Regions from separate parts of the Staphylococcus ureilyticus genome, predicted to be linked through region 3. Evidence: riboswitches for the same ligand, from Rfam matches in the RefSeq annotation. Region 3 holds a riboswitch; each other region holds the start of a gene.

Region 1 (7,943 bases), 980 kb from region 3:
GTATTTTTTATGCTTTAAATTCGATAATTTGCACACACTGCCCTTTTTATGCCCTTTTTCTAATTAAAACCAAACAAAAAGAATCCTAAAACCATTGCGGTTAAAGGATTCTTTGCATAATATAACATTATTTTGCTGGTACTACGGCTCCGTCATATTTTTTATTGATGTAATCTTTAATTTCTTTAGACTGTAATACATCCATCAACGCTTTAATTTTTTTGTCGTCTTTATGGCCTTCTTTTACACCAATCAAGTTAGCATATGGATTATCTTTTGCTTTTTCTAAAACAATTGAATCATTTTTAGGACTTAATTTTTGATCAATTGCGAAGTTTGAATTGATGATTACTGCGTCAGCATCTTCTTTTTGATAAATCTTAGGTAAGTATTCTGCCGATTGTTTATTATTAAATTTGATATCTTTTTTATTTTCTACGATGTCATCAAATTTAGCATCTTCAGTTTTAACACCTTTTTTAATTTTAATTAATCCAGCGTCAGAGAAGAATTTTAAGAAACGTCCTTCTTCTGCAGGGTTGTTTGAAACATAAACAGTAGCACCTTTTGGTAATTCTTTTAAACTTTTATATTTCTTTGAGTAAACAGCCATAGGTTCTAAATGTACATTTCCTGCTGACTCAATTTTATAGTTTTTGTCTTTCTTTTCAGTATTTAGATAAGGCGTATGTTGAAAGAAGTTTGCATCTAACTCACCTTTATCTAATAATTTGTTAGGTGTTGTATAATCGTTAATCGTTTTAATTTTTAAGTCATAACCTTTATCTTTTAGAATTGGTTTTGCTTTTTCTAATATTTCAGCATGTGGTGCCGGAGAAGCGCCAACTGTAATTGTCTTATCTTTACCTCCGCCGCCATTACCACAAGCAGCTAATACTAATGCTAAAGCGATGATTGAAGCTAAACTAAATAATTTTTTCATATAATTGTCCCCTTTAACTTAACGTTTATCTATTTTATTAGTAACTTGATCTCCAATAAATTGGATGATAAAAACAATAATTAAGATTAAAATTGTAGAAACGAATATGACATCGTTTTGGTTTCGTGTGAAGCCAGTTAGGTATGCTAAGTTACCCAGACCTCCAGCTCCAATCACACCAGCTACTGCAGTAGATCCTACTAATGCTATTGCTGTTACAGTTATTCCAGATATTAATGCTGGCATAGCTTCAGGTAACAACACTTTCTTAACTACTGTCCATGTTGTAGCTCCCATTGACCAAGCCGCTTCTATAACACCCTTGTCTATTTCTTTAAAAGCAATTTCCACTAATCTGGCGTAGAATGGTGCTGCACTGATAATTAGTGCAGGTAAAGCACCTGTTGGACCACTAATTGTTCCAAGTACTAAACTCGTAAATGGTATAAGTAGTAAAATTAAAATAATGAATGGTATTGCTCTGAATAAATTCACAATAAACGATACGACACTGTAAAACACTCTAGCTACTGGTGATTGGCTTTTAGCAGATAAGAATAAAAGCACACCAAGTATCAAACCAAAAATAAAAGCAAATATTGTAGAAATCAATGTCATATAAATTGTTTCATATGTAGCTAACCAAACTTCATCCCAACTTACATTAGGCATTGTTAGCATTTCCTGTAGAATCTCGCCGAATGAACTACCCATGCTTTAACACCTCCACAGAAACATGTTGTGCTGCTAAATCATTTTTGAACTTTTCGAATTTTTCAGAATTCACATCTAATAAATGTAATACTAAAAATCCTAGAGCACCATCCTTAGTATGCTTAATATTTGCTTCAAGAATATTAACATCTATATTATGTGTCTTTGTTATGTATGATACCAATGGTTCAGTTGTATTATTTCCTGTAAAATTCAATCGTACGATATAAGCAGTTTCATCTAATTCGATTAATTCAGAAATAGACTCATCAAACTCATCATTTAAGTCCTCTTTCACAAAGCGTTTTGTTACTTCATGCTGTGGATTTTCGAAAACATTTGACACTTGTCCTTGTTCAATGACGCGACCATTTTCCATTACTGCCACTTCATCACAAATACGTCTTATGACCTGCATTTCATGTGTGATAATAACTATTGTTAAATTTCTTTCTTCTTTAATTTTTAACAATAATTCTAGTATTTCATCCGTTGTTTGCGGATCTAACGCACTTGTAGCTTCATCGCAAAGTAAAACATTAGGTTCATTTGCTAACGCACGGGCAATACCTACACGTTGCTTTTGTCCACCCGATAACTCTGATGGATAAGCGTTTTCTCTACCCTTTAGTCCTACCAATTCCACCAGTTCAATCGCTCTTTTTTTGGCTTCATTGCGTGATACACCAGCAATTTCTAATGGAAAAGTAATATTATTTAAAACATTACGTGACCACAATAGATTAAAATGTTGAAAAATCATGCTCACTTTTTGACGTTTTTTTCTCAATTCTGATTTTGATAATTTCCCAATCGTATCTCCATCAATGATGACATCTCCTGAAGTTGGTTGTTCAAGATTATTTAAAAGTCTTATCAAAGTACTTTTACCTGCACCTGAAAAACCAACCACACCAAAAATCGAGCCTGATTGAATACTTAAATCAACATGATCTACTGCTAACACATCGTGTTTTTTCGTCTTGTATCTCTTAACGATTTGATTTAATTCAATCATTGTCGTTTCCTCCTTGTATTGCTCATTCAATTAAAAAATGCTTTCTCTTTTCACTGAAGAATAGAGAAAGCAATGTCGCTTCTCTCATCTTCTAAAGTTTATCTACTTTATGTGAATTGGCACCATTTCTATTACAGACGGTTGCCGGGCTTCATAGGGCACATCCCTCCACCTCTCGTGATAAGAGTACATTATTTAATTATCCATAATCCTACCATTGTACTAAAGATTCGTCAATAATTATTTTAAATTTTCTAACAAATAAGGCACTGATTGAAATGCATAAATTCTTTTTTGTTCTTCACCTTTAGACATAAGCATAAGTATCGGTACCGATTGTATCTCATGTTGTTGACTAAAATCAGGATGAAAATTTAAATCTATTTTAGTAATTGGTAATTTTAAAATTTCATTCGCAATATCTAACATGCGTTCTGACACTTTACATGTGCCACAAGTTGGCGTATAACCAAAAATTAGATATTTCTCTTTATCTACGTGTTCGAAAACATTAACACGCGTTTCATTCTTTACATTCATGTTAATAAACTGACCCTTTCAGCAATATAATCTAATTTGGCTTTTGCTACTTTTTCTTCATCTTTCACTATAAAACCATGTTTTGCTAACACTTTTGACAAATAGGCTTTAGGGCATCTCGCTACTTCACCATATTGTTTCTCTATGCGAATATGTTTACTTTCACTTAAATATTTTTTGAACCATTTACGTATCTTTTCACCTTCATCATCTGCATCCGCAAGCACATAAACTTGCTTGTCGTATAACGATTCTATCATCTCATCTAACTTATCAATTCCCATAGTACCGTTTGTACAAATGATTTCAATCGGTTGGTCAATCACCTGCTTCACCCGTTTCTTGTCTGTTTTACCTTCGACAATTATAACTTGGTTTAATATCGCCATGACAGTCACCTCTAAATGTGATAGTAAATTCAATTTTATATTTAGTTCTACACCATACATTATCAACATAAACATTTATTATAGTTTCTTATTAAAATCTTATAATTGAACCATTCATTTGTCACCATTGAACTTTTTAATGTTTTTGATACTTCAAAATCAATTAATATATTCAAGTGAAATTTAATCTTTTGTTATAGAAAAATAAAAACTCCATGATATATCGTATCGTGGAGTTTGATTTCATATTATTCACCGATCATTTCAGAATATTGGTCAGCTGACATTAACTCGTCTAATTGACTTTCATCGCTTAACTCAACTTTAACCATCCATGCTTTTTCGTATGGTGATTCATTAACGAATTCTGGACTATCTTCTAGTTCATCATTTGTTTCTACAACTTTTCCTGAAACAGGTGCATAAAGTTCTGAAACTGTTTTCACTGATTCAACACTGCCAAAAGATTCACCTTCATCAATATCGTCATCAGTTTCAGGCAATTCAACGAATACGATATCACCTAATTCACTTTGCGCATACTCAGTGATACCAATTGTTACTGTATTTCCTTCAATTTTTACCCATTCATGTTCTTTAGAATATTTTAATTCGCTTGGTACTGCCACGAGAATCCCCTCCTAAATGTTTTTACATATTCATGATGCCATATGAAAGGCTTACAATCAACTATTTAATTGATTTTACAATACTTCTCATGTTTTACAATTCATCGCACAAAACTTTTCTGAAGTATATAACATTTTTTTCAAAAGTTGTTAAAAATGAATTGCAAAAGCATGTGTGTTTACAACCAAGTTTCCTTGTATTGTTCCTCTTTAAAACCTACCGTTACTTTATCCCCTAATACTGCGAGTGGTCGTTTTACTAACATACCATTTGAGGATAATAAATCTAGTTTTTCTTCGTCAGAAAGGTCTTTCAATTTATCTTTAAGGCCTAGTTCACGATATTTTGCACCATGTGTATTAAATAGTTTATTGATATCTATACCTGTAGTATTTATGATTTCTTTAAACTCATTTTTAGTTGGTGTATGTTGCACAATATCGATGGGTTCAAAACTTACCCCGTATTCTTGTAAAAATTTAGCTGCTTTTTTACAAGTTGTACAATTAGGATATTGGTAAAATTTTATCATTTTTCAGAACCTCCTATGCTTAGTTAACACTAATATAACAAACTTATAACAAAAACGCTCTAATTATTAAGCTGATTTTTTTATTTACTGCAATTTGTCAGTTATAATGTCAATACTAATATCTTTTATAAAGGAGTCTAATTATGGAATCTATTAATACTAATGATCAATTTAAAAGCACAATACAAAGCGACGCACCAGTCATCGTTAAATTTGAAGCAGGATGGTGCCCAGATTGTAAAGCTATGGACATGTGGATTGACCCAATTGTAGAAAAATACAACAATTATAATTGGTATACTGTAAACCGCGATGAATTAGAAGATGCAGCGGCTGAAAATGACGTTATGGGTATTCCAAGTTTATTAGTTTTTAAAAATGGGGAGAAATTAGCACATTTACATTCAGCAAATGCAAAATCTCCTGAACAAGTTGAATCATTCTTAGCTGAAACATTTGAGTAATTTTTGCTTTAATTCTTTCATTTTAACTTTTAAACAATCAAAATTTTAAAATAGACATTATTAGGAGTGGGACTGAAATCTTTTTATTAAAAGATTTCAGTCCCACTCCCTTTTTTCATAATTAGAACTTATCAATGATTTGATTGTGTTGGCGTTCTCTGTGTGGCATTCTTTCTAAATCTTCCAAATCTGTTAAATATAATAACCCTACTAAACGCTCATCATCTTTCACACCAAATATTTTACGTATTTCAGGATTAAATATATAAGCCGGAGACTTCCAACATGTACCAATACCTGCTTCAAAAAGTAATAACATGAGATTTTGCGCAAATGCACCAAATGCCATATTATTCTCTAAACTTTCTTTTTGTCTTGGATCTTCTTTAACGATTAAAGCAAGCATACCACCTAAATTAGTAGCAACTTTATAGTGATCTTCCTGTTTTTTTCTTAGATTAGGAAAAGCAATTTCAGTTAATTGCTTACTCATATCTCCCAATCTATCTTTTGCGATATGAACCACTCTCCAAGGTGCTCTCAAACCGTGATTCGGTGCATCTGTAGCACGCTGTATCGCTTCATATAAAGCATCGTCATCTATATTCATATCTCTTCTAAAGACCTTTATACTTCTTCGTTGAGCTATTGCATCTTGTAGTTCCATCTAATATCGCCCTTTCACTATTGATAACTATTTTCAATTATAAGACAGGACGATAAGATTTTCAAACTACTGATATAACTTTAATTGCGCGCTTAAAGTTTCAACTTGAATCTGTCCAGGTGCTTTAGGATTATCTAAACAACCATATGATACTGCGCCTCCAAATAAACCTTGTGCAGTTCTCGAAATGGTGCCTAATTTCGACATTGCAATGCCAATGACTTGTTGCGGAACTGTATCTACTGTTGCTGATAATGCATATAATAAATTTAAAACATCTTCTTTACTTAAAGGCATGACCGCGACTTTTAAGTAATCTGGATTCATTTGATGCATTTTAAAATATAAATGTTTTAGCTGTGTGAGTGCTGGTGTTTTTTGAAAATCATGATAAGACAATATAACTTCAATATTATTTTTGTGTGCTTGGTCAATCAAGTTCAATATATATTGAGATTGTTGGTTAATTTCAAATTCTACATCAATCATATCTACGTGATCTATTTTAATTATTCTTTCAAGTAATTTAATGTACGAATCAAACGTCAAATCACCTTTACCCCCTTGTGATTGTGTCCGATACGTAACTAAAAGTTTTTTATTTAAATTTAATTCATATAATTTATCAATGACATTAGCTATATCATTTATCTCTGGTGTTGCCCAATGATCAACTCTCAATTCTATTATATCGATAGAAGTTTGATATTTTACTAATTCATGTAAAAAAGTTTGTGAAATTTTATTTTCTGGCTCTATCGTTACCGCAATTTTTACTTCAGACATTTTAAAAACTTCCTTTTCAATCAACATTAAAATTATTGTATAACAATCTTAAGAACTTACACAATCTTTAAAGCGTACATTTAAACAAATAACAAAAATCCATTCACCTTTTATATGATTTAAATTTAATTTTAAGGGTATTGTTGTTATATAAGTAATTTAGGAGGTAATATAATGGCAGTAAATTATGAAACAAAAGCAACGAATACAGGTGGTCGTAACGGTCACGTGCAAACAGATGATAAAGCAATTGATGTAGCAGTCATTCCTCCAGCACAAGCTGATGCTGAAAAAGGTACTAATCCTGAACAATTATTTGCAGCAGGTTATGCATCATGCTTTAATGGTGCATTTGATTTAATTCTTAAACAAAACAAAGTCAGAGGCGCTGAACCTGAAGTCACTTTAACAGTACGTTTAGAAGATGACCCAGATGCAGAAAGCCCTAAATTAAGTGTTTCAATAGATGCAAAAGTTAAAAATGTTTTATCACAAGAAGATGCTGAAAAATATCTACAAGATGCACACGAATTTTGCCCATATTCAAAAGCGACACGCGGTAATATTGACGTAGATTTAAATGTACAAGTAGTAGAATAGTAACAATAAAAGCCCCCAAAATTCGATTAGAATTTTGGGGGCTTTTATTGTTAAATTAGTACTGCTTATGCTTATGTCGTGATGTCTTTTGATCATTTCCTCTTTTTTTAATTGTCTTCATCTTTATAATTAATCCATATGTAAATCATTAATATGGCAAAAGAAATCAAGATAAGCAAAATTAGCGAAACTATAATAGTCATTAAAGATTCCACTTATCGTGCCTCCGCTCATAATATATCACTCACCATATTATACCATAACCATCCTATCCATTCGCGTCATTTAAAAATTAAATAAAATACAATTATACACTTAATAATTTTATATTTTTTTGGCTTTCGAAATAAACATGATTCCATGTTTTTGAATAAAATTAAATATAGCGTTGCTCAATTTTACTTTTTCCCTTAAAATCAAATTTAATACGGCGTTAAAATTAATTAAACTATTATATAAATGGTTTATAAAATTTAGGAGGCACTCAATGACAAATATACGTTACTTATCAATCGATGATATATCCAACTATAGAACATTATTAAAACGTGGCATTCATGAAGATCTTGACGTATTTGCATGGAAATTGCAAAATGATCGCTGCTTGGCCGAACTAAATTTACAAGATTTACTTTCTACCAATTCAAATAAATCAATTGT
Region 2 (7,943 bases), 390 kb from region 3:
GTGGATAAAGAATTAGAAGACTTATTATCTCGCATTCCAAATACAATTCATGATGATGTACCTGAAGGCGATTCTGATGAAGATAATGTCGAATTAAAGCGTTGGGGCACACAAAGGGAATTTGATTTTGATGAAAAAGCACATTGGGATCTAGTAGAGTCATTGCAAATGGCTAATTTTGAACGAGGCGCAAAAGTCGCAGGAGCAAGATTCGTGTTCTTAACTGGCGAAGGTGCACAGTTGGAAAGAGCATTAATGAATTATATGGTTACAAAACATACGACACAACATGGTTACACAGAAATGATGGTACCACAATTAGTAAATGCTGATTCAATGTATGGTACTGGCCAATTACCAAAATTTGAAGAAGATTTATTCAAAATTGAAAAAGAAGGATTATATACAATTCCAACAGCAGAAGTACCATTAACAAATTATTATCGCAATGAAATTATTGGTCCGGATGTCTTACCTGCTAAATTTACTGCGCAATCAGCGTGTTATCGTAGTGAAGCGGGCTCAGCTGGTAGAGATACAAGAGGATTAATCCGGTTACATCAATTCGATAAAGTAGAGATGGTACGTTTTGAAAAACCAGAAGATTCTTGGCAAGCGTTAGAGGAAATGACAGAACATGCAGAAGCAATTTTAGAAGAGTTAGGCTTACCGTATCGTAGAGTTATTTTATGTACAGGTGACATAGGCTTTGGCTCAAGCAAAACGTATGACTTAGAAGTATGGTTACCAAGCTATAATGAGTACAAAGAAATCAGCTCTTGTTCAAATATTACTGATTTCCAAGCACGTCGTTCTAATATTCGTTTTAAACGTGAGAAAACAGCAAAACCAGAATTAGTGCACACATTGAATGGAAGTGGTTTAGCAGTAGGTCGTACATTTGCTGCAATCGTAGAAAACTATCAAAATGAAGATGGTTCAGTCACTATTCCAGATGCGTTAGTACCATATATGGGTGGTAAAACAGTGATACACCCAGTTAAAGAAAAATAGAAATCGTTTAAATGAATTCATCAGCGATATTTGAGAAAGTTTAAATATTAAACTTTCAAAATAGTGGTTACAAGTTAATACTGAAGTGCAAGTAGAGGTTGAGATAAATGAATGTCTCAACCTCTCATTTTATATGAATAATGAATTATAAGGCTTTTGATTTATTAAATGGCTTAATATTTTTAAAGAAAAGAAAGGGTAGGGGAGGTGTTAAATATCCCAGTTTTCAGTTTTTTAAATTTGTAAAATGACTTATTTTATTCAAATGATAAGGGGTGAGTCTAAAATAATAACACAATATTCCGAAATCTAAAATGCTGGTTTAACGGGATTTTTAGACATCGGTAAGTCTTAGGTCATACATACATAAGTCTAAAGATGTTGGATATGTCTTTTGCTTTGTATTAAACTAGTTCTATTATTTTTATAAAATGTTTGGGAGGTGGCATGATGACAACACATCTAACTTTTAAGCAAGGTGTAAAAGAATGTGTACCGACTTTGTTAGGTTATGCTGGTGTTGGTCTTTCCTTTGGTATTGTTGCAGTGGCTTCGGGTTTCAATTTAATTGAAATTATTTTATTATGTTTACTTATTTATGCAGGCGCAGCACAATTCATTATTTGTGCATTAGTCATTGCTGGAACTCCAATTTCTGCAATTGCCTTAACGACATTTATTGTGAATTCTAGGATGTTTTTATTAAGTATGACCTTAGCACCAAGTTATAAAGGATATGGGTTTTGGAATCGTATAGCCATATCTTCTCTGATTACAGATGAAACATTTGGTGTCGCTATTACACCACATCTAAAAGGTGAAAAAATCAATGATCGTTGGCTACATGGATTAAATATCACTGCATATTTATTTTGGACATTTGCTAGTGTTGTTGGTGCTATTTTTGGTAAATACATAACGAATCCCGATGCATTTGGGTTAGATTTTGCTATTACTGCAATGTTTATATTCCTAGCTGTTTCACAATTCGATGCTATTAAGCAGTCACAAGTTAAAACATATTTAGTATTAATTGTTTGTGTAATTTTGTTAATGCTTATTTTAAGTTTCTTTATGCCTTCATACGTAGCAATCATCATAGCGTCGACAATTACTGCGGGATTAGGGGTGGTGATCGATAAATGACAACGACATTACATATGTTATTAATTATTGTTTTATGCGGTGTGGTAACGTGGTTGACACGTATTATACCGTTTATATTAATTACAAAAATCAAACTATCTGAGACAGTCGTAAAGTGGCTCTCTTTCATTCCCATTACATTATTTACTGCATTGATTGTAGACGGCGTACTAGAACAACATGAAGGCTCAATGCTTTATAGTGTTAATTTGCCGTTTTTAGTAACGATGCTTCCAACCATAATCATTGCTATCATTACAAGGAGTTTAACGATTACGATTGTCAGTGGAATTTTAATAATGGCAATTTTAAGATGGATATTTTAAAGATATTATTGAAGTGACTCCCATTATCCGTTAAAATAGTAATAATTAGAATATTTTGATAATTTTAATGAAATACTTGTTAAAATGGATATTTGATTTATGCACAGCTTTTTACAATTAAAATTAAATCTTATTTCGAGAAGCAGAGGGACTTGGCCCAATGAAGCTTCAGCAACCGACTTTAATAAGCACGGTGCTAATACCAACGATTCGCTCGAATAATAAGTATTGTAACTTCTTACTTATTATAAATAGGTGAGAAGTTTTTTTACTAAGTAGGAGGTAAATGATGACAAATTATACGGTTGATACATTAGAATTGGGACCATTTACAACTGAATCAGGTGAAACGATTTTAAATTTAAAATTACGTTATGAACATGTAGGATATGAAGGACAGCCACTTGTGCTTGTATGCCATGCACTGACTGGTAATCATTTGACCTATGGTACGGATGACAATCCTGGTTGGTGGAGAGAGATTATAGATGGGGGATACATGCCTATACATGATTATCAATTTTTAACATTTAACGTGATCGGTAGTCCGTATGGTTCCAGTTCGCCATTAACAGATGCTGATTTTCCTAAGCATTTAACATTGCGTGATATTGTCAATGCAATCGAATTAGGTATTCAAACATTAGGGTTTGATCGAATTAGTATTTTAATCGGTGGGTCTTTAGGAGGTATGCAAGCGCTGGAATTATTGTATAATCATAAATTTGAAGTAGATAAAGCAGTGATTTTAGCTGCGACTGATAAGACTTCCTCATATAGTCGTGCATTTAATGAAATTGCGAGACAGGCGATTCGATTAGATCATGGTGAAGGTATGAGCATAGCAAGGCAGCTTGGTTTCTTAACGTATCGCTCCTCCAAAAGTTATGATAGACGATTTACACCTGATCAAGTTGTAAACTACCAGAAACATCAGGGGAACAAGTTTAAAAAGCATTTTGACCCATTGAGTTATTTAAGCCTGCTAGACGTCTTAGATAGCCACGATATAGATAGAGATCGTACTGATGTAGATGAAGTGTTTGGACGTCTGGATACTAAGGTTATGACTATGGGCTTTACGGATGATTTGTTATATCCAGACGATTTAGTATATGCCACAGGTGCGCGATTTAAATATCACAAGCATTGCTTTGTGCCAGATAATGTAGGACATGATGGTTTCTTATTGAACTTTAATGATTGGGCACCTAATTTATATCATTTTTTAAAAGTTTCTAAGTTCAAAAGAAAATAACGATATGATTTATTTTAGTTCATTTTGTATGATAAGACGTCTAGGATAGTTATTTTATACTTTATGAAAGTTGAAATAACTGTTTTACTATGATGTCTTCTTTTTTTTATAGCGAGCAAAATATGAAATTTGAAGTTGGAATCAACGACGGAAATGCAATTTAAAAAGGCGTTCGTTTTCAGATATTGGCCCCGATATTGAACTTCTGACAAAAAGAATTGTCAATAATTGTATAAAAGTTTTAAAGAGGTTAAAATAATAAACATAGACAAAAATTGTATAGGAGTGGCGAATTTGTTTTCTAAAATACATACTAAAGCCACTATACTTAGTGTAATTACGTTAATTATAGTTGCTTTAGCTTTACATATATTACCGATACTTGGACTCGTGTTGAGTTTATTTGCAACAATTCCAGGTATTATTTTATGGCATAAATCTGTAGAATCTTTTGGCTTAACGGCAGTCATTACAGTTGTGCTAACTACGTTATTAGGTAATATATTCGTGTTAAGTATCATGATCCTCTTGTTCGTAGTAAGTTTTGTAGTGGGTCAATTATTAAAAGAACGAACATCAAAAGAACGTATACTATATATAACAACGACTTTTATTAGTATTATTGCATTAATTGCATTTATGGTGTTACAAGCATCAAAAAAAATATCGAGTGCTGCTTCATTAATCAAACCGATTAAAGAACAGATGTATCACATAATTTCCAGCGCTTCAGTCAACGCAGATTATAAACAAATGTTTGAAGAGGCTTTCCGCCAATCAGCAGTACAACTACCAAGTTATATAATCATTGGCGTATTTCTACTTATATTAATCAATTTAATTATCACTTTTCCAATCTTGCGTAAATTCAAAATCGCTACACCCATATTCAAACCATTATATGCTTGGCAAATGAAGCGTTCTGTCTTATGGATGTATATTATTGTATTAATTTGTGTTATGTTTTCAACGCAACCAAGTGCGTTTCAAACGATCGTCTTAAACTTTGAAATTGTGTTATCATTATGTATGTACATTCAGGGGTTAAGTGTGATTCACTTTTTCGGAAAAGCGAAATCAATGCCGCCAGCACTTACAGTGATATTAATGGTAATAGGGACAATTTTAATGCCATTAACACATATTGTGAGTCTCCTGGGATTTGTAGATTTATGTATCAATTTAAAACGTATCATTAAAAAATGATTTGAGGTGGAAAAATGAACCGTCAATCCACTAAAAAAGCGTTGATTTTACCATTTATTATTATGGTGCTCACAGCAATAGCGCTTGTCGTCGTTTGGTTTATTTTTAATCAATTGATTGCAGGTATAGCTACTGTTGTATTACTCATCATAATCGTAGGGACAGTACTAATGGTAAGACAAGCTTTACAAAAATTGGATAACTATGTAGATAATCTGAGTGGAAAAATCTCAGCAAGCAGTAATACTGCTATTAAAAGATTACCTATTGGGATGATTATCTTAGATGAAAACGAAAACATAGAGTGGATGAACCAATTTATGTCGGATCGTCTAGATCGAAATGTAATTTCTGATCCAGTCAATGAGGTATATCCTAATATATTAAAACAGTTAGAAAAAACACAAGAAGTGGAAATTCAAGAAAATGAATATCACTATCGCGTGAGATATTCAGAAAAAGAACATGTATTGTATTTCTTCGATATAACAGAAGAAATACATACACAAGAATTATATGAAGCATCTAAACCAATTATTGCAACACTATTTTTAGATAACTATGATGAGATCACGCAAAATATGAATGATACGCAACGTTCAGAGATTAACTCTATGGTCACGCGTGTAATCAGTAGATGGGCAACTGAATATAACATTTATTTCAAGCGTTATAGTTCAGACCAATTTGTTGCCTATTTAAACCAACGTATTTTAAATGAAATTGAAGCATCTAATTTTAGTATACTGAGTCAATTACGTGAAAAAAGTGTGGGTTACCGTGCGCAATTGACATTAAGTATTGGTGTAGGTGAAGGCTCAGAGAATTTAATCGATTTAGGTGAATTATCTCAATCTGGACTTGATTTAGCATTAGGTCGTGGTGGCGACCAAGTTGCGATTAAGCATATGAACGGAAATGTGCGTTTTTATGGTGGTAAGACTGACCCTATGGAGAAACGTACACGTGTTAGAGCACGTGTGATTTCTCATGCACTAAAAGATATATTAATGGAAGGCGACAAAGTCATCATTATGGGACATACGCGTCCTGACTTAGATGCTATTGGTGCAGCGATTGGTGTCTCACGATTCGCTATGATGAACAATTTGGATGCTTACATTGTGTTGAATGATTCAGATATAGATCCGACGTTACGTCGTGTGATGAATGCAGTCGATGAAAAGCCTGAACTAAAAGAGCGTTTTATTACATCTGACGAAGCATGGGACATCATGACGTCTAAGACAACTTTAGTAGTTGTAGATACACATAAACCAGAAATGGTTATTGACGAAAACATATTAAACAAAGCTAACCGTAAAGTTGTGATTGATCATCATAGACGTGGTGAAAGCTTTATCTCTAGTCCACTACTGGTTTATATGGAACCATATGCAAGTTCAACTGCAGAACTAGTGACTGAATTGCTAGAATATCAACCAACAGAACAACGATTAACACGTTTAGAGTCGACAATTATGTTTGCAGGTATTATTGTAGATACACGTAATTTCACATTGCGAACAGGTTCAAGAACATTTGATGCGGCAAGTTATTTACGTGCACATGGTGCAGATACAATATTAACGCAGCACTTCTTGAAAGATGACTTAGATACGTACATTAATCGTACTGAATTAATCCAAACAGTGAAACTACAAGACAACGGTGTCGCAATTGCACATGGTTCGAACGAAAAAATCTATCATCCTGTAACAGTTGCACAAGCAGCGGATGAACTGTTAAGTTTAGATGGTGTAGAAGCTTCGTATGTAGTTGCTAGAAGAGAAGATAATTTAGTCGGTATGTCTGCCCGCTCACTCGGTGCAGTTAATGTTCAGCTGACAATGGAAGCACTTGGTGGCGGTGGCCATTTAACAAATGCAGCTACACAATTAAAAGATGTCACTGTTGATGAAGCAATCGAACAATTACAACAAGCTATAACAGAACAAATGAGTAGGAGTGAAAATTCATGAAAGTAATATTCACACAAGACGTTAAAGGTAAAGGTAAAAAAGGCGAAGTTAAGGATGTACCAGTAGGCTATGCCAACAACTTCTTATTGAAGAAAAATTATGCAGTAGAAGCTACACCAGGTAATTTAAAACAGCTTGAAAAGAAAAATGAAGCTGCAGAAGCGGAACGCCAACAAGAAATTGAAGATGCTAAAAAATTAAAAGAAACATTAAGTCAAATTGAAGTTGAAGTATCTGCTAAAACAGGCGATGCGGGAAAATTATTTGGTTCAGTAAGTACAAAACAAATCGCTCAAGCATTACAACAACAACACGATATAAAAATTGACAAGCGTAAAATGGATTTACCAAACGGTATACATGCCTTGGGTTACACAAATGTACCAGTTAAATTAGATAAAGAAGTAGAAGGTACAATTCGTGTACACACAGTTGAACAATAAAAACGGATTGAGATATGAGGTGTAATCATAATGGATGGAATGTATGAACAAAATCAAATGCCCCACAGTAATGAGGCTGAACAATCTGTCTTAGGTGCCATTATCATAGATCCGGAATTGATAAACAGAACTCAGGAAGTCTTACTTCCTGAGTCCTTTTATAGAGGCGCGCATCAACACATCTTTAGAGCCATGATGAACCTCAACGAAGATAATAAAGATATTGACGTGGTTACAATTATGGATCAACTGTCACATGAAGGACGACTAAATGAAGCGGGTGGCCCACAATATCTAGCAGAATTATCTAGTAATGTACCGACAACTCGAAATATTCAATATTATACAGATATCGTATTTAAGCATGCAACAAAACGTAAGTTGATACAAACTGCTGATAGCATTGCTAACGATGGTTATAATGATGAATTAGAATTAGATACAATATTGAACGATGCAGAACGTCGAATATTAGAATTGTCATCTACACGTGAAAGTGATGGATTCAAAGATATTAGAGATGTGCTTGGAGAAGTGTATGAGAATGCAGAATTACTTGATCAAAATA
Region 3 (7,943 bases):
TAATGGATGAAACTTCTTCATATAATGATTTGATAAAATCAGTGCCACCTTCACTATCACGTATTGGTCCGATTGGTGCATGCATCATCGTAGTTACACTTGATAATACTGTAATCATTAGATATTTTTGCCACATACCACGCATGATATCTGAAGTTAATATAAATTCAGATTTTGTATTAGCGAAAGTATCTTCTATTAATTTAGCTCTATCACTATTCGTACCATTTAATTCTCCAAAGAAAAGCTTATCGAAATCACTAGTTTGTACGACTTCACCAGTGGCATTCAATGAGGTTTCAATGATGCAATATCCACCCATGACTTTATTTTCACCAAAAACAGCTTGTAATTTTGGAATATGTGCAACACCGTTCAACAGTGGGATAATCACTGTGTGGTCACCAACAAATGGTTTTAAGTCATCGATTGCTAGCTCAAGGTGATAGGATTTTGAAGATAGCAAAATTACATCAAATGGTTCTGCTTTGTCTTCTTTAGTAATCAATTGAGGGGTAAAACTATAATCACCGTTCTCACTATGGATGACTAAACCGTTCCTTTCCAAATAAGATTTCCTTTTCGGTCTTACTAAAAAAGTGACATTTTTATGGTTTTCTACTAAACGACCACCAAAATAGCCTCCAATTCCACCTGCTCCTAAGACTAAAATACGCATCTTAAACACTCCTTAATCTATGTAATGATTCATATTGTTATATATATATACCACTAAAAGTTCAAAGTTACGCATTGGAAATGAACAGAAAATTTAAAGGCATGCTCATTGCATAATATACAATAAATTTTAAATATCAAAGAACATCCTTCGTATTTGAGAAATGAGACTTAATAATCTAAGTCAAAATATAAGAACATTAAATTTTTGATGATTATGTAATGGATTGGCCGAGTAGTTGCAAAAGCAAGTGATATATAACGTAATTCATTGTTTATTGTTAAATACTCTGTGGGTATATTTAATAAATGAAGCATGGAGTGAAAGTGGTGATTACTATATAGCAATTATTTGAAATGTAGAACCATGCTCATATTATTATTTTGATATTTATAATGAACATGACCTTTAAGATGTTACATAAGCTTTTGAAGGTCGCGTGTATTATCATCTTTGAAAGTAGTATAAAATTTAGACAAGAATAATAAAAATGATTATAAAATGTGAATCATGAAGGAGGATGATTATGACGAAAGTATTTGTAACTGGTGCTACAGGTCTTATTGGCATGAAACTGACAAAGCGTTTACTTGAAGAAGGCTATGAAGTAGCTGGATTAACAACATCTAAAAAGGGTGAGGAGAAACTAGTTAATGCAGGTATTCAAGCATATATCGGTAATATTTTAGAATACGAAACGATAGAACGCAGTATTGGTGATTTCAAACCAGACATTATCATGAATGAAATTACTGATTTAAAGCAAGTTGATATGTCAGCTAACACAAAAGTTAGAATTGAAGGTACAAAAAATCTTGTTGATGCAGCAATTCAGCACGGCGTGGAACATATCCAATCACAAAGCATTGCTTTCGCATATGAAGGCGGTAATGGGTTGGCAACTGAGGATACGCCTTTAGATTACGAATCTAGTGGAGATCGTAAAATTACAGTAGATGGCGTTGATGGATTAGAAAAAGAAACAGCTCGAATAAAAAATTATGTCATTTTGCGTTATGGTTTATTATATGGTCCAGGTACTTGGTATGGTAAAGACGGCATGATTTATAATCAATTTATGAATAATGAAATTTCAATCACAGATTGTGTTCAATCATTTATTCATATAGATGATGCAATTGAAACAGCAATTCAGGCTTTAAACTTTGATTCGGGTATATATAATGTAGCAGATGATGATCCTGTAAGTGGCAATGTTTGGGATGACTGGTATGCAAACTTATTAAACGTCACACCTCATATTAATATAAAAGCTGCCGCACCCTATGAACGTGGTGTAAGTAATGAAAAGTTTAAAAGGCAAGGTGGTAAATTAACTTATAAAACATGGAAAGTTGGAATGAATCCTATAAACTAGATTTAGAAATTTATTAGAAAGTGGCATAAACATTGCTGCGAGATATTATTAATGTATGTTTTTTATGTAAAAAAGCCTTAAAAGTATTATCGTTAAGGCTTTCTTAGATTTTTAATTAATTACATAATATTCAATAAAGCATAGTATTATGGTGTATATTAGTGGAGATAAAAATGTCTTTGAAATCAAAATATTAATGTTATTTACTATTTATACATCTGAATGATAAAGCGAAACCGCCTATATTACCAATGATGGACAATATGCCGTTATTGAGGATAGCTTTACATTGTGCATTATTTACGATTGTCAACACAGCACATCTAAAAGAACCCGAAGCTTACTCTAGTAAGTTTCGGGTTCAGTGTTTCAATGGTACTACTTATTAAAATCTATAACAATCATACCAAATGAACCTTTCATCATTAATAACTAATATTAAAAAACGAGTAAACTGATAATACAATTATAAAGATACATTATTCTTTAAGATTGGCTAAAGTTTTTGCAATATCTTCAGAGGCAAATAAGCCACGCAGTTTTGACCATTCATCTCTATTTACGAAATGAACATTATTATTTTTTACAGCATCAAGTTGGTCCCATTGATTACTGTTTTGTAATTTGTTTAAATCTTCATCATTATTTTCATCAATCATTATAATTAATCTTTCTGGATTAACCTCAGCAAGCTGTTCATATGACATTTCTAAATAATTTGATTCTCTGTATGCAGGTAGTTTATCCGCAATGTTTTCAGTAAGTGCATTATTGAAACCTAATTTACTTAGAAGTTCACCTACATACGTTTTGTTAGAATGTGCAGTTATACCTTGTTCAGAAACTACAGCCGCCAATGTTTCTTTGTTTTTATCTATATCAATTTGCTTGTTGAAATCATTGATTAATTCATTGTGTTTGTCTAAGCGTTCTTTAGCCTCTTTAGATTTATTAACTGCTGTACCAATACGTTGGAATATTTCTAACGTTTCTTGATAGCCAGCATCAAAACTTCTAAATAAAATAGTAGGTGCAATCTCACTTAATTCATTATATATATCTTGATGACGATTAACATCTCCAATGATAAGTTGCGGAGAGGCAGAACGAATTGATTCAAAATCTGGATCAATACGAGTGCCAACAGATCTATATTTACCAACTGCTTCTTTAATTGGTGATATTAAATTTGCGCTATCATTATCATCAGCAATGCCTTTAACATCTATATTTAAAGCAACGAATGCATCAACAAAAGAAAATTCTAAAGCTACTGCTGAATGAATATCTTCTGGTAAATCAGTCGTTCCTAAATCATGTTTAAATTCAAAAGTCATTGTATTACCTCCTAATAGATAGTACAGTATTAATATTCCACTTAACTGTTATACAAAACGTAATAGAAATCTATATTTTCAAATGCCAACAATGATTATAAACGAATGTTTTATATTTTAGAAAACCCACACAATATTGGTGGATTCATATACGGACAGCATCATGTTTATTTGAAAATAGAAGTAAAACCATTATGTAAACTTACAAATTAAATAATTAAGATGTGAGTGCATTGCCGGTTCATAGTGTAAATATATTCGTTTCACATGGAACAATTTTATTAACATTAGATTAATCAATAATTAATTAGAATTTTTTAAAATTGATTGACTATACATGAGTGGAATGCTAGGATTAATACGACTCAAATACATAGAATTGACTCTTATTTAGAGAGGTGGAGGGATGTGCCCGATGAAACCCGGCAACCATCGTTAAACGAAATGGTGCTAATTCACAGAAAGTAATCTTGATTACTTTCAAAGATAAGAGAAGGTGGATACTTTCTCTTTATTACAATAAGAGAAAGTATTTTTTTACATAATGAGTGAATTTTATTTTCAGACAAGGTTAAGGAGAGATGTTATGAAAAAGTTGATTAGTTTAACAATTTTAGTATGTTTTGCTGCAATACTCGTAGCTTGTGGTTCGTCCAAAGATAAAGAAAATAAAAAAATCACGATTGCTACATCACCAGCACCTCATGGCGAAGTTCTAAAACATGCGAAAGATGAAATGGAGAAAAAGGGGTATGATTTAGAAATTAAAGTTGTTAATGACTACAAAGTACCTAATAAACTTTTAGACAAAGGTGATGTTGATGCAAACTTCTTTCAACATGTACCTTATTTAAAGGCTGAAAGAGATGACCATAATTATAATATTGAGGAAGTAGGAAAAGTATTTACGACACCAATGGGCGTATACAGTAAAAAATATAAAGACATCAAAGACATTCCTAAAGGCTCTACAATCTACGTTTCCAATAATCCAGCTGAAGAAGGGCGTTTCTTATCATTTTTCGTAGATAAAGGATTAATAAAAATTAAAAAAGGTATCAAAATTGAAGATGCCAAATTTGAAGATATCGTGGAAAATAAAAAGAATCTCAAATTTAACAATAAGCAGGGTGCAGAATTTTTACCTAAAACATATAAAAGTAAAGAAGGCGCAGCTGTCATCATGAATTCTAATTATGCGATAGATAATGGTTTGACGCCACACAAAGATGCTATTGCAATAGAAGGTAAATCATCACCATTTGCTAACATTATTGCAGTTCAAAAAGGCCATAAAGATGATGAAAAGTATCAAACTCTATTAAAAGTTTTACAATCTGAAGATATGAAAAAGTTCATAAAAAAAGAATATAATGAAGATGTTATACCGTATGAAAAATAAAAACATTAATTTATGATATAGGTTTTAACAAACAGAGGAGGTATGGTTACACATGTCTAAGTTAGGAATTGTCGGACTTGGTAGAGTGGGCAGCCAAGTATTGACAGACGTTCAATATTTGAATTTATTTTCAGAAATTGTATTAATTGATAGCAAAGAAGAAATTGCAAGCGGTGAGGCGCTTGATCATAATCATTCGCAAGGATTGTTTAATACAAGTCATGTGCGAATTAAAGCTGGCGCATATCAAGATTTAGCTGATGCAGATTTTATAGTAATTGCCGCAAGTATACAAACGGATAAAAACGATGGTGATCGTACACTATTGGCACAAGATAATCATGATATTATAAAATATGTTATGAAACAAATTGCTGAAGTAACACAAGAAGCTATTATTATTTTAATTTCTAACCCAGTGGATTCGATGGTATATTTTGCTAATCAAGTCAATTATCCAACTCATAAAATCATTGGAACGGGTACAGCATTGGAAAGCTCTAGGTTCAAAACCATTATCGCTCAGCATTACCAAATTGATCCTAAAAATGTTGAAGCTTTTGTTATTGGTGAACATGGTCAGTATGCAGTGCCTGTATGGAGCAAAGTGCCCATTCATGGTATGGAACTATCAGAGTATGAAGCTTTAAGTCAATCACCAGTAATTGATAAAGCACATATTACATCAATTATCAATGAAGTATCAATGGATGTTTTTTATCAAAAAGGGTGGACCAATGCAGCGATTTCCAGGGTGACTACTACATTGATACAAGCGATTGCTTTGAATCAACGCACAATTATGCCACTAACATCAATCAGTCAGGAATATGGGCTAGATGACGGGGCGTATAGTTTGCCGACATTAATTGATCAGCATGGTATTGTACAAAGATATCCTATCACATTGGACGAACAAGAAGAACAGCAGCTCGTTGAAGCATATCAATATATCAGACAAACAATTCATATAGCACAAAAATAAGCTCATTTAATATAGAGTGAGAAACATAAGTATCACATAGCATAAAAAATGGCGATTTCTAGATTTTATATAGAAATTGCCACTTTTTTATTTTGTACTCATATTTTTGTTTCATCATTATGTCAGAAGTATCATAGTGTGACTGCTTGCTTTAATATGAAGGTATGGCTACAATGTATTTAAATATTAATATTGAATTTAATAAAAAATTAAACGATTAGAAAGCGCGGTGCAATCATGTTGATGAGACATGCTAAACTCATTAGGTTATTGTTGAACAACAGTAATCATTACCTAAGCGCAGATGAAATAGCTAATTATTTAAATATTTCCAATAGAACAGTGAGAAATGATATACAATACATTAATGGTGAAATTATAAATCGCTTGATTAGAAGTGTTAAAGGGAAAGGATATAAACTCAATCATGACCATTATGATGAGACAGAATTAGAGACATTGATACATTCGTATTTAACAAAAGAAAATGAAAAGTTAATGAAAATTGGATATGAATTATTAATGTATCAGAAACCCACTACCATTGATCAAATAGAATCAGCATTTATGGTAACGAAAGCAGAAGCTAATGATTATATAAATAGAATAAAGGCTTGGTGTGCATCATTTGATATTAACGTTGAGGTCGTTAAGAAAAAAGGTGTTACCATAACTGGTAATGAAATGAATATAAGGAATGCGATATTACATTTAAATCAATTGTCTAATAATGAAAAGACAGTAGAGGGTTTGATACTTAATGAAATACCTCAAGCGCACATCAAAACCATATGTCATATTATTAAAAACAGATTAGCACAACATTATATTTTTACTTCTGATATGCGTATTCAACAATTACTCATTCATTTAGTCATTATTATAAAAAGGGAAAAGATAAGTGAAGATTCATGGGTGATAAATGAAGAGGCTGAAGAAATAGCGATGCAGTGTATAGAAGATATCAACCATAAATTAGCTTATGGATTATCGAAAGATACAGCTAAGTTATTTTCTTTTTTCATTAGTTATTACTTTAATAAATATGATTTGGGTATAGAAACCTTTTTTGTTGAAAGCTATGTAGCGCGCATGATTCATCAAATGGAAAAAATAGTTGGTATCAATTTTACCCAAGACAATATTTTGCGTGAAAACATTCAAGTACATTTTAGCAGAGCGTATTTGCGTATCGCTAAAAATGTATATATCAATAATCCATTAACGGATGAGATCAAAAAATACTATCCTTTTGTTTTTAATGCATTGTACGAAACTGTAAAATACTTGGCTAAAGATTCAAATTTAAGCTTAGTAGAAGATGAAATTGCTTTTTTAGCATTACATTTTCAATCATCTATTGATCGTAATAAAAAAGACGAAGTTAACATTGTGATAACCTGTTATTATGGTTTAGGAATATCAAGTTTGTTGGAAGTGAAAATTGCGAATCTAGATAGTCATATAAATATTGTTGATACTTTAAAATTAGAGAGACTGTCTCATTACAATTTTTCAAATATTGATATGTTGATTACCACGCATCCCATTGACACTGCTGATTTACCAAATACATTACACGTGATAGAGGTATCCCCTTTGCTTTCGGATAATGATATAAATCAAATTAAATCATTTATCAATAATAAAAGAAACCCTGTGTTGAAACAGGATGAAATATCTGCAATTCAATTTGATGTTCAAACGATGACAGATGAGGAAACTGCAACCCATGTTTTTGAAAACGCACAGTCAATGCTGATGAAACAACATGCTATTACGGAAAGTTATATGAAGAGTGCATTGGAACGTGAAAAATTTGCTTCAACATATATAGGGAATGGTATTAGTATGCCACATGGTGATCCTGCGAAAGTGTTGCGTTCACATGTTATTATATTTAAATGCCCTCATGGCTTACTATGGAAACAAAATAAAGTTAAATTAGTGTTCTTTTTAGCCATCGCAAATTCTGATACCTCAGCAATGAAGAAAATCATACATGTGATAGCTGGATTAAACGAGTATGATGTCGATCAACTTATGACTATGGATGCACAACATCTAAAACAGTATATGATTAAACTCATCAAAACATAATTGCCGTTATCAACGGCAATTATGTTTTTTTATCAATGTTAGAAAGCGTTTACAATTGAATG
Region 4 (7,943 bases), 340 kb from region 3:
CCATTATTGAAGGATTTTTAAATAATGTTGCTAAACCGAGTACAATACCAAAAAATGCAAACATCAATACAGGTACAATCATTGCACTTCCAAATCGCTTTATAGCATTCATATAAAGTTCCCCTTTTCTAAATTTCCAAAATAATTCACTTATGATAATTGAATATCTCTCTATTCAAATGATTATGGATCAATTTACCATCGATTTTATAGTAAACGCTTACATCAGAACAATAGTTTGACGCCATTATGAACAATTTTGTACAATAAGATTATATTTTCAAAACTTGAAAATATTTTCAAAATTCTGAGGTGATAACGTTGCTTTTAGATGAACGCATAAATAACAATTTTAATAAATTAAATGAAAACGACCTACAAATCGCTCATTTTATAAACACACATATATCAGATTGTAAAACAATGAAAATCCAAGATTTAGCGGCTTATACACATGCATCAAATGCAAGTATTCATCGTTTTACTCGTAAGCTCGGCTTTGATGGCTACAGTGATTTTAAATCATACTTAAAATTTGAATCTGAACAAGTCCATCAATTACCTTCTGACTCTATGAACGCTTTTAAACAAGAAATTGAAAATACCTTCACTTATTTGGAGCGTATCGATTACGACCTAGTTACTGACAAAATATATCAAGCCGAAACGGTATATTTATATGGCACAGGTTTAGCTCAAATGAATGTTGCGCAAGAAGCTCAAAGAATTTTATTGACCATACATAAAAATATTATTGTATTACATGATGTACATGAATTTAAAATGGTATTAAATAAAGCTTCTGATAATGATTTGTTTTTTATTATTTCTTTATCCGGCGAGACTGATCACTTATCCGATATAACGAATTTACTGCAACTGCGTCAAAAGTATTTCATTTCTATTACTACGCTTCAAGACAACACCTTGGCTCAAAAGGCAAATTATAATATCTACGTATCAAGTAACACTTTTTATTTAACAAACGGCATTGATTATTCCAGCTTTATCAGCTACCATATTTTTTTTGAAACTGTACTACGTAAATTTAATGAGCGTATACAATACGGTCAATTCACACAAAATAATTAACATATCAAATAAAAGAAAGCTGGACAAATTAATTGTCTCAGCCTCTTAGTCAACATCTCAATTTATTACACAAGTGGGACTGATACATGAGCTTCTGCCCAAATATGCCTGAGTCCCACTTTTAATTTATTGAGTTAGGTTGTAATGATTTTTTATTGTTCCTCTTCATATTCTTCTAGTGTTGTTTGCAGCTTATCAAATAACATTTCAAAACCATGCGCAGTAGAATCATGATATTCCTTTTTCTTTTGCTTATACTCTAATGATGTCAATCTGCGTTCCCTAGATACATAAGCTGTATAATTAAAAATCATTTGGGTTATGCCTGGTTCTCTTTCAAACATCTCTACTTCAATTGTATCTTCAGAGTCACTTAATTCAGGCATCCCTATCGTCATTACAATATATTCATTTGGGTTCAAAGTAACGTAAGAACCCTTCACTATATTTTCTTTCCCTTTACGAACATCAATAATTTCATAGCTTCCGTTTTGTACAGCGTCTATCTCTATTGATTTATTCGTTCGTTCAGTTGTCATAAACCATTGTTTAAGAAATCGTTGCTCAGTCCAAGCTTGATATACTAATTCAGGTTCAACTTTAAACAGTCTTTCCAACTGAATTTCTACGTTTTCATTTTCCACATTATATCTAGCCATGATTGTTCACCTACTTTCACTCTTATAACTATTCTAACTCATTATACTAGACTTCTAAACAATAATACTATGAAATTCAACTTTCCTTTATATCCCCTTTAAAAGTGATAACCTATTTATTCTATCGTTATTAATCAGTAAACGTCAAAATTTCCCCTTTTTTAATACTATCTTACTTCTTAAAAAAGAGGACAAACAGTCTATATCAAATAATATAAACTGTTGCCCTTTCTTTTAATCAACTTTTTTATTTTAATCTTGGTAATCTAAAGAAAATTGCAATTAGGCCACAAACACCTAGAATGATCGGATAAATTGAATACGGCATTAATGAAACTGGTGAGATAGACGCAACGCCTGCTGCTGCTATAACTTGCGGACTATAAGGTAATAAACCTTGGAAACAGCTCGCAAATATATCTAAAACACTTGCAGATTTCCTAGGATCAATCTCGTATTCATCTGCAATATCTTTAGCTAAGGGGCCTGCCATTAATATAGAAATTGTATTATTGGCAGTCGAAATATCCGCAGCACTCACAAGTCCCGCTATACCTAATTCTGCACCGCGTTTTGATTTAACCCTATTGCGTACAAAATTTAATAGCCAAGTGATACCACCATTATGTTGTATCAATGCTACAAGTCCGCCAATTAAAAGTGCAATAATCGCAATATCCTCCATACCAACAATTCCTTTTGAGATTGAACTAAGCAAGCCTGACCAGTTGAATGATCCATCAACCAGTCCAATAATCGCAGATAATACGGTACCACCAATCAACACTATAATTACATTTATACCTGCCAGTGCTAAAATCAGTACCAATAAGTATGGAATAACTTTAATAAAGTTATAGTCATATGATTTCGTAGTATCTATCTGAGCACCATGCGTTAAAAACCAAAGTACTATAACAGTAAATAGCGCACCTGGTAATACAATCTTTATGTTCACCTTAAACTTATCGCTCATTTTAGTTTTTTGAGTACGAACAGCGGCAATTGTAGTATCCGAAATCATTGATAAATTATCACCAAACATTGCGCCACCAACGACAGTAGCCATTGTTATCGCTGCAGATACATCCGTCGCCTGACTCAAACCAAAACCAACCGGCGCTATAGCTGCAACTGTACCGACTGAAGTACCCATTGAAAGTGATACAAACATACAAATGATAAATAAACCGACGATAATTAAGTTTTCTGGAATAAAGGATAGTCCTAAATTTACCGTCGACTTGACTCCCCCCATATCTGCTGTAGTTTGAGAAAATGCACCCGCAAGTAGAAATATTAACATCATCAAAATAATATTTGAATGTCCAGCGCCTTTAGTAAATACATCTACTTTTTTAGAAAATGTTTCTTTTTTATTTATCAACAAACCCACAATGGATGCGATAATAATTGCAACATTGAGTGGCATTATTGAAAAGTCACCAGTAATAACGCCCACACCTAAAAATATACCTACAAAAATGATTAATGGCACAAGCGCCCATGCGTTACCTTTTTTATTTTCCGTCATACAAAACCAACTTTCTTTATCATTACTTTTTTAGTCAATCATTCATTTTGCTTACCATAAAAAATAAAAAACTCTTTTCTCATAGAAGAAAAGAGTAAATCGATACATCTTTAATCTTATCTTCTAGCACACTTTATGCTACTGGAATTGGCACACGCATTACCATGTTGCCGAAGTTTCAATGGGCCAGTCCCTCCACTTCTCTAGATAAGCTATTTTATTTATTTTATAACAGTACACTATTCATGCCACTTCGTCAATTATATAATCATAATATGAAATGATATTTTACTTCAAAGGTTATTCCGTTGGCCGAACAATCGTAAATGTATCACCAATCGTGGCATAATCATTTCCAGCTAAACGGCACACGGCTTCTAGTGCCTGTGCATTAATCTTACTGTCTTCAAAATACACGTTTTCATTAATATGAAACATCACGACTTCTCCAATGATTAGATCTGACCCCTCATCAGTATCTCCTAATGATATAATCCGCTCTAATTTACATTCCATACGTATTTTCGCCTGTTCAATACCAGGTACAGTTATCAGTTCTGAGTCGACAAGGGTTAACGCTGTTCGTTCTAATTCATTTTCAGTACGATCCAATGGTGCAGCTGTACGGTTAATTTGCTCTACGTTTGTTTCATCAGTGATATGTACTACAAAATTTTCAGTCTCTTCAATATTAAGTGAAGTGTCTTTACGTTTACCTTCTGAGCGTCCTGTAGAAATCATAATCATCGGTGGTGCACTGTTCACCACGTTAAAAAAACTGAACGGTGCCGCATTTAACTTACCATTTTTATCTTGAGATGTCACAAAGGCTATTGGCCTAGGTATGACACTACCACTCAATAATTTATAGTTTTGTCTTTTAGACAATTCACTTGCTTTAAAATGTTTCACAAAAATTCACTTTCCTTTCATAAATAAAAAGTGGCTATGTCAAAATGTAAGTGCATAACTGTTCATTTAAGCACGAATCACTTTGAAATAGCCATCTATCAAATTAATCTAATTGTGTACCACCTGTAACCCCGTATACTTGGCCAGTAGTGTAACTTGATTCATCAGCTGCTAAATGAACATAAACGCCTGCTAATTCTACAGGTTGACCTGCTCTGCCAAGCACTTCTTTTTGTCCAAATGTTGGAATTTTGGATTGTGGTTGTCCACCTGATATTTGAAGTGGTGACCAAAATGGTCCTGGTGCAACACAGTTAACACGGATGCCTTTAGCTCCTAGTTCTTCAGACAAACTTTTAGTTAGCGATATGATTGCAGCTTTTGATGCTGCATAATCATGTAAAATTGGACTTGGGTTATAACCTTGTACCGATGACGTTGTCGTAATTGTAGCACCTGGTTCAAGATAATCAATCGCTTTTTGTACAGTCCAAAATATTGGATACACATTCGTTTCAAAGGTTTCAGTAAATGACGCTGTATCGAAGCCCTTTAGTGTATCTCTATATTGTTGATGTCCAGCTACGAGTGTAACATTGTCTAATCCACCTAACGCGTGATATGCACGTTCTACTAACTCATAATTGAATTGTTCATTGCGTAAATCACCCGGTATTAGCACAGCTTGTTGTCCTGCCGATGTAATAACTTCTTCTACTTCTTCAGCATCTTCTTGTTCTGATGGCAAGTAATTGATTGCAACATCAGCACCTTCTTTAGCATACGCAATAGCTGCTGCTCTACCAATAGCTGAATCTCCACCTGTTACTAACATCTTTAAACCTTTCAATCTACCATAACCGGTATAAGAAGTTTCTCCACAATCTGGTTTAGGGTTCAGATCTTTTTGTAAACCTGGAACGGGTTGCTCTTGTTTTGGAAAATCTGCATTTGAATATTTCTTTCTAGGATCTTGAGACGCCATGCTTAATCCTCCTCAAAAAATAATGGTTGTAATTATTTTTTACCCAAATTAAATCGCCCATAACACAAGATTATATTTTTAAGTTTCGTTCAATAATTTCTGTACAAATGTTACAAAGTAATCTGGTACTTTTTCTAAAATGCGTTCATCGGGATCATATTTGGGGTGATGTAAATCATAGTCACTATTAGATCCAATAAAAACAAATACACTTGGATACTTGTTGGCAAACCCAGAAAAATCTTCACCAATAGTTAATGGCTGTTCCATTATATTCACATTGTAACCTACTTGTTTAGCAACGTTAATTGCATCGTCTGTTAATTTTTCGTCATTGATTACTGCGCCTGGTAATCGTATATATTGTGTTTCAATTTCAACATCAAATACTTCTGCCAATCCACTCCCAATTTCTCTCAATCTCTTCTCAATGAATGTGCGAATACCTTCATCAAAACTTCTCACTGTACCTTGTACATAAGCTTGATCTGCAATAACATTCCATGTATTACCACAAGATACTTCTCCAATCGTTACGACTGCATTATCAAAAGCAGATAAATTTCTGCTGACGATGGATTGAACACTATTGATTAATTGACCTAACACGATGACTGGATCATTACCTTGTTCAGGCTTTGCTGCATGTGCACCTTTACCCTTAATTTTAAATTCAAAGCGATCTACAGAGGATGTCACGGCACCAGATTTCACTGCCAATGTACCTATATCCATAGTAGGATAATTATGATAACCAAGCACAGCTTTTGTACCATCAATGGCACCTGTCTCAGCTAATTTAACAGCACCATATCCCAGCTCTTCGGCAGGTTGAAAAATAAAACGTACTCTACCTTTTAATTGATCTTCAATTTCTTTTAATTTTGTAGCTGTTGCTAAAATACTTGCCATATGGATATCATGACCACAAGCATGCATAATACCTTCATTAGTTGATGTAAATTCATGTACAACTTCTTCATTAATTGGCAAAGCATCTATATCCGATCGAACAGCAATAAACGTATCTCCTTGACCTACTTCAGCAATCAAACCAGTTTCCAACGGTATATCTAAAATTTTAATTTCATAACTTTCTAAAATACGTCTCAATCGTTTCGTTGTTTCATATTCATCATCTGACAATTCTGGAAATTGATGAAATGTACGTCTCCATTTTACAAAGTCTTCATATTGTGGCATGACACGTCACGTCCTTTCTAAATTTATAAAACGTTTTAAAATATAATATAGTATTGTTACAATCACAACGCCGAGCGCTAAATTATTAGAGATTAAAATAAGTACCATCGTAAGTATTACCATGAATCCATTTACTAAAGGTGACTTACGTATAAAGGGTATTGTTCGTCTATCAAATGTATTCAATGAAATTGTAATAAGCACGGTAGCTAAAACAGCCATTGGAATATGTCCTATAATTTCACCAAAAACAAATAAACTTACCAGTAAAAAACTTCCGGTAACAAGCGTCGAAACTCTAGAGTTCGCCCCCATTGTTACATTAAAACGCGATTGACTAACAAGCGCACTTCCACCATAACCGCCAAATAATCCTACTACTAAATTAGCTATGCCTTGACCTATTGATTCACGATTTTTATCACTAGTTGTAGCTGTTACTTCATCCATCATTCTTGCTGTTAAAGTCGTTTGAACGATTGCAACAATAGCCATCATCAAACCATAAAACAATGTAATTAGGAGAAAGTTAACATTTAATATTTCAATAGGGATAGTTGGATAAGGTAGTTTAATATGTATTGAAGACAAATCGTGCACATATTTTATATCAGGTTTTAATACCCACGAAAATATTGTCAGTATAATAATGGATATCAATGGTGCAGGTATAATTTTGATATGTTGACCGCCCAACCAAATAATAAAAAATGACATGATTGCAACGATATAAGTTGCCATAGAAATACCTAAAATATTCTTTAGCTGAGATGTAAATAATAATATACCTAGTGCATTCATAAATCCAATTACAACACCGACAGGTATCAATTCTAACCATTTATTAATTTGAAAATACCCAAATGAAATTTGGATGATACCCATAAATAAAGTTGCTAAAATGACAGCTTGCATCCCATGACTTGCAGCTAAAGGTGCTACGACTAAAGATACACCACTACTTGGTGCTGATACCATCAAGGTTCTATTTCCAGTCAAGCTAAGTACAAGCATCATTAAACCAGTACTTAACATACCGATTGTCGGATTCACGCCTGCTATAAATGAAAAAGCAATTGCACCAGGTAACAATGCAAGTGCAAGTAATACACCTGAAAGTATATTCTGTACTATGTTACCTTTCCATTGTTCAATATACCCAGCATTACTCACACCATACTCACCCCCAAGCCCCTTTAATTACTATACTATCATAATTGTCAAAATATTTTATTAACTTAATTTTTTGAACTTCTAAATTTCTATTTTTAGAAAACTTGAATAAAAAAATAAGAATAGAGCGAGGACAAATCAACATTTTTGATTCCATTCCTCACCCTATTCATCTCTAATAATCTTATTTTTAATTTTAATTACAGTTTCTCTATTAAAGTTTTACACGATTATCAAAGAGCACTTTACCATCTTTAATAACTCTTTCTGCATGATTAATACCATAATGATATGGAATATATTCATGATTAGGTGCATCCCAAATTACAATATTTGCTTTATCTCCCTCATTTATGGTACCTGCATCAACGTCAATTGCTTTAGC

The links. Region 3 has a riboswitch for S-adenosylmethionine ahead of MUA21_RS11430 (MetQ/NlpA family ABC transporter substrate-binding protein). Riboswitches for the same ligand answer to the same signal wherever they lie in the genome.
Region 1: linked by a shared signal. The riboswitch ahead of MUA21_RS03015 (methionine ABC transporter ATP-binding protein) and the one ahead of MUA21_RS11430 (MetQ/NlpA family ABC transporter substrate-binding protein) in region 3 are both predicted to bind S-adenosylmethionine.
Region 2: linked by a shared signal. The riboswitch ahead of metX (homoserine O-acetyltransferase MetX) and the one ahead of MUA21_RS11430 (MetQ/NlpA family ABC transporter substrate-binding protein) in region 3 are both predicted to bind S-adenosylmethionine.
Region 4: linked by a shared signal. The riboswitch ahead of MUA21_RS09865 (Na+/H+ antiporter NhaC family protein) and the one ahead of MUA21_RS11430 (MetQ/NlpA family ABC transporter substrate-binding protein) in region 3 are both predicted to bind S-adenosylmethionine.

The regions. Positions count from the first base shown of each region.
Region 1 covers NZ_CP094825.1:608,963-616,905, reverse strand. Annotated here, with positions in the region: gene MUA21_RS03025 (MetQ/NlpA family ABC transporter substrate-binding protein) at 128-943, opposite strand; gene MUA21_RS03020 (methionine ABC transporter permease) at 962-1,657, opposite strand; gene MUA21_RS03015 (methionine ABC transporter ATP-binding protein) at 1,650-2,675, opposite strand; SAM riboswitch class I at 2,757-2,862, opposite strand; gene MUA21_RS03010 (thioredoxin family protein) at 2,916-3,215, opposite strand; gene MUA21_RS03005 (toprim domain-containing protein) at 3,212-3,604, opposite strand; gene gcvH (glycine cleavage system protein GcvH) at 3,853-4,233, opposite strand; gene MUA21_RS02995 (arsenate reductase family protein) at 4,413-4,766, opposite strand; gene MUA21_RS02990 (thioredoxin family protein) at 4,910-5,230, shown strand; gene MUA21_RS02985 (nitroreductase family protein) at 5,352-5,897, opposite strand; gene aroD (type I 3-dehydroquinate dehydratase) at 5,964-6,683, opposite strand; gene MUA21_RS02975 (organic hydroperoxide resistance protein) at 6,858-7,283, shown strand; gene MUA21_RS02970 (GNAT family N-acetyltransferase) at 7,771-7,943, shown strand, end outside.
Region 2 covers NZ_CP094825.1:13,295-21,237, forward strand. Annotated here, with positions in the region: gene serS (serine--tRNA ligase) at 1-1,014, shown strand, start outside; gene MUA21_RS00055 (AzlC family ABC transporter permease) at 1,465-2,160, shown strand; gene MUA21_RS00060 (AzlD domain-containing protein) at 2,157-2,486, shown strand; SAM riboswitch class I at 2,614-2,714, shown strand; gene metX (homoserine O-acetyltransferase MetX) at 2,776-3,744, shown strand; gene MUA21_RS00070 (DUF2232 domain-containing protein) at 4,024-4,950, shown strand; gene MUA21_RS00075 (DHH family phosphoesterase) at 4,965-6,932, shown strand; gene rplI (50S ribosomal protein L9) at 6,929-7,375, shown strand; gene dnaB (replicative DNA helicase) at 7,406-7,943, shown strand, end outside.
Region 3 covers NZ_CP094825.1:2,303,741-2,311,683, reverse strand. Annotated here, with positions in the region: gene panE (2-dehydropantoate 2-reductase) at 1-679, opposite strand, end outside; gene MUA21_RS11440 (NAD-dependent epimerase/dehydratase family protein) at 1,206-2,057, shown strand; gene MUA21_RS11435 (ABC transporter substrate-binding protein) at 2,537-3,394, opposite strand; SAM riboswitch class I at 3,778-3,887, shown strand; gene MUA21_RS11430 (MetQ/NlpA family ABC transporter substrate-binding protein) at 3,981-4,796, shown strand; gene MUA21_RS11425 (lactate/malate family dehydrogenase) at 4,849-5,781, shown strand; gene MUA21_RS11420 (BglG family transcription antiterminator) at 6,019-7,881, shown strand.
Region 4 covers NZ_CP094825.1:1,963,219-1,971,161, forward strand. Annotated here, with positions in the region: gene MUA21_RS09850 (alpha-glucoside-specific PTS transporter subunit IIBC) at 1-112, opposite strand, end outside; gene MUA21_RS09855 (MurR/RpiR family transcriptional regulator) at 322-1,092, shown strand; gene MUA21_RS09860 (SRPBCC family protein) at 1,245-1,751, opposite strand; gene MUA21_RS09865 (Na+/H+ antiporter NhaC family protein) at 1,999-3,285, opposite strand; SAM riboswitch class I at 3,399-3,499, opposite strand; gene MUA21_RS09870 (flavin reductase family protein) at 3,586-4,197, opposite strand; gene MUA21_RS09875 (SDR family oxidoreductase) at 4,301-5,182, opposite strand; gene MUA21_RS09880 (amidohydrolase) at 5,261-6,385, opposite strand; gene MUA21_RS09885 (SulP family inorganic anion transporter) at 6,392-7,558, opposite strand; gene hutI (imidazolonepropionase) at 7,773-7,943, opposite strand, start outside.